Regions from separate parts of the Comamonas sp. Z1 genome, predicted to be linked through region 3. Evidence: predicted binding sites of a transcription regulator. Region 3 holds the regulator's gene; each other region holds the start of a gene.
What was found. The regulator LexA, encoded in region 3, represses DNA repair genes until DNA is damaged. The targets are predictions, from matches to a motif close to ACTGTATNNNNATACAGT.
Positions count from the first base shown of each region.

Region 1 (3,249 bases), on a different contig from region 3:
TTTGATTGAGCAGACAGAAAAAGAGCGCTTTGATGAGTGAGAACGCTGGTGCGCAGGGGCACGAGACCGATGTACATTTTTTGCGCGCAGTCACCGATATGGCCGAGCATACGGAGGTCATGACAGGCGATGCAATCTATACCGACAAGGGCATGAAATTGGTGGACAAAGGCACACGTGTTGACAGTCGTCTCTATGACCGTCTGGTCATGCACAAGCTGCGTGACCCCATCGATGCCAACCTGATCACGGGCGACCTGGTCGACGTGGCATCCCTGGTCGCTCTGGCGCGCCAGCAATGCGAGCAGGTCGATCTGCTGCATCGCATGGTGGCGTCCATCGGTGATGTCGAGCGTCTGCTGGCACCGCTCAAGAGCTTGCTGCTGCCTCAGGCCATTGCCTTCAAGCTCACCGTCATGCGCGAGCAGCGCTCCGACCTCTACCAGCACAGCCTGCAGATGACGCTGGTGGCGATCTTTCTGGCACTCAAGAACGGCTGGACCGAGCGCGAATGCGTGCCGTTGGCCACGGCCGCGCTGCTGCACGATGTAGGCATGCTCTATATGGACCCGGTCTGGACCGACCCGGACCACCGCTTGAGCGGCGAGGAACGCAAGCATTTGGTCGCGCATTCCGTCACGGCCATGCTGGTGGTGCGCAGTACAGAACTGTATTCGCGCGCCGTGGAAATCGCCGTGCTCGAGCACCATGAGCGCATGGATGGTTCCGGCTATCCGCGCGGCATCAAGGGCAACGCCATTTCTCCCATGGGTCAGGTGCTGTTGCTGGCCGAGGTGGTCTCGGCCTTCTTCGAGAAATTCACGGACATGCCTGGCCAGCGCCTGTCGCTCATGCTGCGCATGAACCACAAGAGCTATCCGGCTGATCTGGTGCACCTGATTTTGCCGCTGCTCTACGACGAAATCAGTCCCGGCAAGCCGCTGGCGCCGCTGCAGGCCGAGTTCTCCCACAGCATTGCGGCCCTGGAGGCTGCGCTGCGCAAATGGAGCGAACTCAGGTGCGAGTTTCCCGAGCACTGGCAGCAAATGCCCGATGCGCAGGCGGCGGTGGCCGTGGAAGCCAGTCTTGCGCAACTGCAGAAACAGCTGGCCGAGGCAGGCTCTCACCCCAGCCAGCAGCTGGACGTGCTGAGCTATTTCAAGGATGATGCCCTGGGCATGAGTGAGCTGGCCCTGGTCAACCGCGAGGCCCTGTGGCAGTTGCAGGCCATCATGAACGACTGCCTGCGCCGCTGGCCCACGCTGGGGCAGGGCGGCTCCACGCTGGAAGTCGCCGTGGCCGAATGGTGCGAGGCCTGTGCTCAGCTGATGCCGCAGGCCGGCCGCAGCTCGGCCATGAATGCCGACAGGCAGTCGCTCAATTGAAGGCATTGACTGCGAGTTTTGCCTGGGACGGCTGGCCTCAAGTCTGATAGCGGCAGGCGCTTGATTGACAGGCGCCAAACCGGTATTTCTTCAAAACTCTGTGCATCACGCCGCAGCGCGGCGTGCTTTGCTGCGTCTGCTTGCGCCATCCTGAAGAAGTATTTTTGATAGCGCACGACGTCCAATCTACAAGAGTCGACCGTATCTGCTACCGATATTAAGACCTTGTTTTGCGCGGAAACTTGAATAACTGTATATTTGTACAGTATTCAAGAGCTTTCGCATGCACACCCAGCCCCTGACATCCTTGGCCCATCCTGGCTCACCGCCCGGCATGACGGAGTCTGTCCGGCAGCAAACAGGTGCAGAGCAGGGCATGCGGCCGGGTCTGCCCGTTGCGGGCAGCCTGCCTTTGTCCGCCATACGGATTCCAGGTGTCTGGCGCGGCACGGACTGGCAGGCCGGCGCCGGCCCTCAGGTCTGGCCCAGCGGCCATGCTGCGCTGGATGCCGAGCTGCCGGGCGGCGGCTGGCCCGGCAATGCCTTGATTCAGCTGCAGCAACCCGCGCACTGTCATGCTGAGTGGGCCTTGCTGTTGCCCGCGCTGGCCGCCCGTGTCCAGCAGCATGCGGCTTCACTCGGGGATTCGCGGATGGGGCAACTGGTGCTGGTGGCGCCACCCTATCTGCCTTTTGCTCCGGCCTTGCAGGCCGCCGGTATTGACGCGAAGCGGCTGTGCGCGGTGCAGCCGGGGCGCAGTGCCCAGGATCTGGCCTGGGCCTGCGAGCAGGCTCTGCATTGCCGGGATGTGCTGGCGGTGCTGGCCTGGCTGCCCGAACTTCCAGCGTCCACGCTGCGCCGCTTGCAGCTGGCTGCCGCTTCGCAGGGCCGGCCTCTGTGGCTATGGCAGGAGCTGCAGGCCGAGCCGCACAGCTCTCCCGCCGCATTGCGGTTGAGGCTGGAGAGAGTCACGGCAGACTCCGCTGCCCAGCAGACGCCGGATTTGCAGATACAGATACTCAAGCGCCGTGGGCCTTTGCTGGAGCGCCCCATACAGCTCGCGCTTTCGCAGTGGGCCTGGCAGCCCGTGCTGCAGGCGCAGGCCCAAAGACATGCGCGCCAGAGCGAGGAGGCTGCCATGCTCATGCAAGGGCGCATGACAGCCGCCGCTCCTGCAACGGCCTCGCCTTGGATGACGGAGGCATGAGATGGGCAGTGCAGAGCACTGGATGGCCTGGCCTCTGGCCTGCCTGAGCGAGTCAAGCCCGGTGCCCGAGAGTTCCTGCTGGTGGGCGCTGGAGTTCTCGCCGCGTGTGGCCTTGCTCGAAGACGCCTTGCTCATGGAGACCAGCATGGTGCAGCGTCTTTGGGGCGGAGCCGAGGTCTTGCTGGCGCGGCTGGACAGTGCTTTTGCGCAAGCTTGTCAGGCTGACCCCCCGGAGTCCGGGGGCGGCGATGCGGCATTGCAGCCGCTGCGCGGACAGGGCGGCACGGCCTGGCAGGCTTTGGCACGGCTGCGGCTGCAGCAGGGCCGGCCTTGCGGCTCCGTCCCTGTTTCCCTGTCCATGTCCGAGTCATCGCTGCATGCCGATGCGCTGCCGCTATGGACGCTGAGCTCCCTGGAGCAGCACAGCTCCGTGCTGCTGCGCCTGGGCTGCCGTAGCTGGGGCGATGTGCGCGCACTGCCGCGCGCGGGACTGTCGCGCCGCATTGGAGCCAAGGCCTTGCGTGCGCTCGACGAGGCCTATGGTCTGCGGCCCCAGCCGCTTGAGTGGCTGCAACTGCCCCAGCAATTCCTGCTGCGCCACGACCTGGGTTATCCGGCTCACCATGCCGATGCCGTGCTCCATGCCGCGCAGCCGCT
Region 1 is NZ_VOQT01000001.1:139,385-142,633, reverse strand. It holds gene FSY45_RS00640 (HD-GYP domain-containing protein) at 33-1,385, shown strand; gene imuA (translesion DNA synthesis-associated protein ImuA) at 1,669-2,592, shown strand; gene FSY45_RS00630 (hypothetical protein) at 2,594-3,249, shown strand, end outside.
Region 1: imuA (translesion DNA synthesis-associated protein ImuA) is a predicted target of LexA. The motif match lies at 1,635-1,652, and genes of this name have one in related genera.

Region 2 (3,249 bases), on a different contig from region 3:
CAGCAAAATGACGCTGGCCAGGACCGAGCTGTCTTTACCTGCAGAGAAAGCACCGACACAGATGTGCCGAGCTTTCATGATGTCCGAGACGATACGACGAGCGCGATCCTCAGCTGACTCCAGCCTCACGCTAACAAGCGCCGTGGTGGACCCGACATCACTTGCTGTCTCATGGAAAAGGTCTAGCGTTTTCATTTTGATCTCCTGAAACAAATCAGGGCGATCTCCCCCACAGGGGCTGAATCGCCCCAGGGGGTTGAAAAAGACCGCTATGCGGACTCAAAGGGTTGGATAGGGATCAATCAAGGTTGGTTGACCCTACCCAGTCGGTGAAGGCAATTGATTGCCTGTGTCCTAGCCGAATGCCTTTTCAGGCAAGCAGGCACTCTTCGATTTCTGTCCAGCGATATCGCTGCGCAAAACGAAACTCAGGGCTTGAGAAAGCATCAAACCGAACCTCTTGCGCGGCCTTGGCCACATCAGAACTCGGGACTCGCCACAACCCGCTCAGAAAGCGCGAGAACTTTCCATTGACAAGATAGACGCCATCCTTTGAAGGTGGCACGGTCCCCTTGTAGCTGGCCTTGGTTGGAACCTTGGCACTCTCCCCTTCCAAACTGGTGAAGGAAACGGCCCAGGCCTGCAGCGGTTGAGGTTGTACGTGTATCGACATATCCACTCCGTATGAAATGGACAGACCCCGGCCCAAGGGCAACAGAGGCCCATCCGGGTTTGAAAAAGACCTTGCGGCCAATAAGAAGCTGTTTGTTTGTGGAGGCCAGCTACCTCACCTTTCGCTCCCAGGGGGAACAAATTAGATTTGCCAAGTATGCCTGTGCCACCCCGTACAGCTCAGTACTCGCATTGGGCCAGTTTGGGCAGAAGCTTGCATTCCTGAGGCTCCGGCTATGGTGTTTATGTGAGGCCGATACGGGCCACGAAGAACGACACTTTTCCAGGTACTCAACAATGCAAAACCAAACCACCGCTGAACTGACCGCCCTCGAACTGGCCTTGCGTCAACTCAACAGTAGCGATCTGTGCAGCTTGGTCCGTAACGAACAATCCGCAATGACCTTGAATCAAGTCTTTGAAAGCCAGTCCGATCAACTGCAGCAGCTGGAGCTGATGAACAACAAGCTCACACTGGCTCTGAAGCGCGTGACTGCCGTGGCCATCTCCGTTATGTATTCCAGCAAGAAAGATCAGGTCAGCCGCGAGTTCTCGCACGACGAATTGCTGGCAGTGGCCACCACTGCTGAACCCATGCGCCAAAACGGTGTTGCCCAGGAAGCGGTCTACCGTGCAGCATGGTCCCTGGTGCAAGAGCAACAAAACACCGACTACACGCTGCACTGAGAACCACCGCAAGCCGCGCGAAAACTCGGGCCATGCTCACAGCCAGGAAAGCTGGCTTGTGACCATGGCCTTTTTGCTGAGTCACGCATTTTGCTAAACTGTATATATATACAGTACACCGCAAAACCGACATGCAGCCCCAACCTCTTCCCCTACAGCCACTGCCAATCGACGCCAGACCATGCTGGTTGATCGGCGTCTCAGGCGCTGTCAGAGCTGGATTTCCTAGCCCTGCCGAGGACTTTTCCCAGTCCCCAATTGATATCAGCAAGCTACTGATTCCTCATCCACAGGCGACGTTTTACTTCCGAGTCTCTGGTGACTCGATGGTGCTGGCCGGCTTGCATGATCAGGACTATGTACTTGTAGACCGCGCTATACGCCCGGAACCGGGTCATATCGTTGTCGCAGTCTGGGACCAGGATTTCACAATCAAGTACCTCCGAAAGCGCGGCTGCTTCTACCTCGAAGCCGCGAACCCCACCTACCCAAAGATGGTTCCCCGCGAAGGACAGACGCTGGAGATCTTCGGCGTTGCACGCACTGGCTTGCACGCGCTTCCCGGCTTCAATATCCGGCCCTCATAGGTGCCCTATGTTCGCCCTTTTAGACGCTCACAACTTTTACGCATCCGTAGAGGGGGACATGCGGCCTGCGCTGCGCTCACACCCCTATGTGATCCTTTCAGCAAACGATGGAGCTGTTGTGGCTCGATCCGAGCTGGCGCGTGCCCTGGGGGTCAAGATGGGAGAGCCGTGGTTCAAGCTCAAGGATCTGCGCGAGTTGAAAGGCTTAATGGGGCTGTCCGCGAACTTCACGCTGTATTCCGACTATTCAACACGCATGCACAGCCTGCTTGCAGGCCTTGCTGAGCACACAAAGCCTTACTCCGTCGATGAGTCATTCAGTTACCTGGGAGACATGCGCGGGGACCATACAGAGCGGGTCTGGCGCATGCGAGAGCGTGTTGGCCAATGGCTAGGCTTGCCTATGGGTGGGGGCATTGGAAAAACGCTCACGCTTGCGAAGCTGGCCAGCCATATTTCCAAGCAAGCGTTTCGTAGACCAGGCACCTACCCCGCAGAACTGGCCCATGTATGCAACCTTGGCCAGTGTGCGCCCTCCCTACTGCAGGACTGCATGGCGAATACGCCCGTCAACGAGGTGTGGGGTATAGGACGACGCTACTCCGCGCAGCTGATCGACGGCGGCATTCTCACGGCATTGGATCTGGCCAACATGGATGCGGGCACTGTACGTGCAAGGTGGGGGGTCAATATGGAGCGCACCGTGCGCGAGCTGAATGGCATTGCTTGCATCGATGTCGAAGGCTCTAGCACGCGCCAACAGATCATGTGCTCCCGCTCCCTTGCCAAGCCGGTGGAGTCCTGCCAGGAGTTGCAGCAGCTGGCCAGTCTGTTCGCAACCAATGCTGCGCGCAAGCTGCGCCAGCAAGGCTCCGTGAGCAAGGCGGTTTCCGTTTTTGCGATGAGTAGCCCCTTCCGTGATGGCCCGAGATTCGCACGCTCTCGTGTAGTACCCCTAGCCAGAGCGACTGACGACTCCCGCAAGCTTTGTACTGCCGCAGCAGCTGGAATGCGGAGCATCTTTGAAACTGGCTATGACATCGTGAAGGTAGGCGTCATGCTGATGGACATCAGCTCGCGCGAAGAGGCCATGGCCCAAGGCCAATTGTTGTTTGATGATTGTGCGGACGTGACAAACGAGGGGCCGCTGTCGTCTAAAGAACATGCCCTGATGCTGGCCGTCGATGCCGTCAATGAGCGCTATGGCCGAAATTGCTTGCGCACAGGCAGCACCACAGTGAAGAGCTACAGCAGGCAAGAGCTTAGAACCCCGCACTACACGACGAATCTCCAGGATGCGCCA
Region 2 is NZ_VOQT01000013.1:98,282-101,530, forward strand. It holds gene FSY45_RS20160 (hypothetical protein) at 1-195, opposite strand, end outside; gene FSY45_RS20165 (hypothetical protein) at 371-673, opposite strand; gene FSY45_RS20170 (hypothetical protein) at 1,072-1,359, shown strand; gene FSY45_RS20175 (LexA family transcriptional regulator) at 1,491-1,946, shown strand; gene FSY45_RS20180 (Y-family DNA polymerase) at 1,954-3,249, shown strand, end outside.
Region 2: FSY45_RS20175 (LexA family transcriptional regulator) is a predicted target of LexA. The motif match lies at 1,457-1,474, and genes of this name have one in related genera.

Region 3 (3,249 bases):
GTCAAGTTCAACCCTCCCAAGGTGGAAGGCAAGGACGACGTGACCGGTGAAGACCTGGTTCAGCGCGAAGACGACAAGGAAGAAACCGTCAAGAAGCGCCTGGACGTCTACAGCAGCCAGACACGTCCTCTGGTGGACTACTACAGCAACTGGGCCAAGGCCGATGCAGCAGCGGCCCCCAAGTACCGCGCCATCAGCGGCACAGGCAGCGTGGAAGAAATCACCGAACGCGCTCTGGCCGCTCTGGCTTCCTGATCGCCCTGATCACTCGCTCATGGAGCCTTGCCGACTTTCGCGGCCAGGCATCTCTGGGCAAAAAAGGCCGGAGTCTTCACCGGCCTTTTTTGTTTTTGAAGCTCGCGCTCCCGGCCTTCCGGCCGACATCAGTCCGGTGCGGAAAAGCTGTACCAGGGATGGCGCTGGAGCCATCAATATTCATAGCTTCCCGCGGCTACATTCATTGGATTTCAGAGCAAAACACCATAAATACTCTTTATCAATGAGGGCTAGCAGCTCTCATAACAAGAGCATCAATCCAATGCGTGAGGCCAGCCCATCAGCTCCAGCATCAGGCTGATTCTGGCCTTGGCCGCCGGCAGGCTGCTCACACGGCCATCCCCCGCTCCCTCGGCCTGCACCACCTGCCCCTCCTCGCACCGGGTCGTGATGCGCAAAGCCATGCCCTGCGCCTGCGCCCAGTCCAGGGCTGACCCCAATGCCTGATGGAGTGTGCCATTGCCCGTGCCCACCACCACCACGGCACGCACGCCTGCCGCATACCAGGCCTGCATCACCGCCAGAGCTACGGCACTGTTGCAGCCCGCATGACTGTGCAGCAGCTCCACCAGGGGCCAGTGATCTGCGGGCGGTAAAGCGATTGCAGTGGAGCTGGCCGCAACGACCGGCAGCCCGCCTGTTGCCCAGCGCAGCCGCCCCTCTTCCACCCAGCCCTGCGGGCCGGCACCACTGCCATCGAAGGCATCCACACGATAAGGATGCACCTTGCGCACCTGGCGTGCACTGAACACCCGGCCCGCCACCACGGCAAGCACACCGCGGCCAGCAGCCTGCATGTCGGCCGCACAGGCCACGGCATCGCGCAGATTGCCGGGGCCGTCAGCCGAAATGGCTGTGGCCGGGCGCATGGCGCAGGTCAGCACCACGGGCTTTGCCGGGTGCAGAACACATTGCAGAAACCAGGCGGTTTCCTCCAGCGTGTCGGTGCCATGGGTGATCACGATGCCGCTCACGTCATCACGAGCGAGCAGCTCGGCACATCGCAGCGCGAGTGCATGCCAGGTCGCGTGATCCATATCCTTGCTGTCCAGCTGCGCCAGCTGCTCCACCTGCAGCGATGCAGAAGCAACGCGCTCCAGGTCCGGCACGGCCTGCAGCAGCTGAGCCACGCCCAGTTGGGCCGCACGGTAGCCCACACTGGTGCCCGCCTGCTCGGCGACACCGGCAATCGTGCCGCCCGTGCCCAGGATGACGATATTTTTGTCAGGTTCCACTTGCAGTCCTCTTCAAACTGATTAAAAATACAGGTACTGGATGAACACACAGTATTCATCATCGATCGATCAAGGAATGCCCATGGACCACCCCAAGCTCACTCCCCGCCAGCAGCAGATTCTGGACCTCATCCAGTCCAGCATCGCTCGCACGGGTGCGCCCCCTACCCGGGCCGAGATTGCCAGCACCTTTGGCTTCAAGTCGGCCAATGCTGCAGAAGAGCATTTGCAGGCACTGGCCCGCAAGGGCGTCATAGATCTGGTCAGCGGCACATCGCGCGGCATTCGCCTGCGCGCCGATACCGTGCGCACCATCAATGCGGCACGCGGTGCCAGCTTTGCGCTGCCGCTCACGGCACTAGCTCCGCTGGTGCTTCCACTGGTCGGCCGCGTCGCTGCCGGCTCGCCTATTCTGGCCCAGGAACATATCGATCAGAGCTATTCGGTCGAGCCCAGCCTGTTTGCCGCCAAGCCCGATTACCTGCTCAAGGTCCGCGGAATGTCCATGCGTGACGCGGGCATCATGGACGGCGACCTGTTGGCGGTACAGGCTACGCATGAAGCGCGCAACGGCCAGATTGTGGTGGCCCGCCTCGGTGACGACGTGACCGTCAAACGCTTCAAGCGCACGCCTCAGGGCATCGAGCTGCTGCCCGAGAACCCCGACTACAAGATCATTCACGTCGATCCTGAAGAGCCATTCGCCATCGAAGGCCTGGCCGTAGGCCTTATCCGCAACAGCATGTTCATGTAACGGGCAGACGGCGTCCCTCCGCCTATGCAGCGGAGGCACCGGGCCTCTTTCCCTCTCAAGCCCAGGTGGTAGGCGCGAAGCCGTTGAGCTTCGCCCTGGGCGGAGCTTTGCCTGAAGAACGCAATCCTGCCCTTATCCATGCCGCAAGGTCATCAAGAGGAGTTGCCAAATGGGATTCGCCACATCACTGCAGGCTTTGACACGCCTGACCCTTAAAGGGCAGCCTGCCACGCTGTCGCTCAACCCGAACTTCTGCTCTGATGATGCAAGCGAAGCCGCTGCAGAACCTGTATCCTTCACTACCAATCGCCCAAAGGCGAAGCAGATCAGCATTCCTGTCATGCGCGCCAACCGCGGCCGCAGTCGTCTAGGCAGCAATACGCTTTGTCCTCAGGCCTTTGCAGCGACACCAGAGCTGCAATCGCCAATAACCGACGAGTCTAGGCAAGCAGCTTCTCCACGACTTCTCAAGATCGTGCAGCGTGAGCCGCGCAGTCAGCCCGAATGCCTGCTGATCTGCGGACGCATGGCCGATGTCTGTGCCGCGCTGGAGCGTATGGCACTCCATGAGCAAGCAGCCCCGCAAGTCTGAAAGCTCAGTGAGGTTTGACTGCCTGCACTCGTGCAGCTCCGAGCCCGACCCGCGATAGGCCTGCAGGCGATGCAACAAAGCTTCCATTGCATCCAACAGGAAGCCACCTCAACGCTCTTGGCCCATCGGCCGGCAGATATGGCGCCAGACAACTCTGCCAGCAGTGCATAGGCAAAAACTCGATGTCGCCAGAGCAGGCCCTCCGTATTGGCGCCGAACGATCTGGATCGCTATGTAAATTATTTGCTGATGTTCTGCCTGTGCCTGTCCGCCGGAACGCATTTCGCACAAGCCTCGCAGCCTTCTAAACTCCTTGTCAGGCGCGAATATGCGTCAGAACGGATACCCGGATCAGGGTATTGCAGCACCTCTTCGACAGTGGAAACATTCAT
Region 3 is NZ_VOQT01000003.1:227,462-230,710, forward strand. It holds gene adk (adenylate kinase) at 1-255, shown strand, start outside; gene FSY45_RS07725 (asparaginase) at 531-1,511, opposite strand; gene lexA (transcriptional repressor LexA) at 1,594-2,265, shown strand; gene FSY45_RS07735 (hypothetical protein) at 2,435-2,857, shown strand.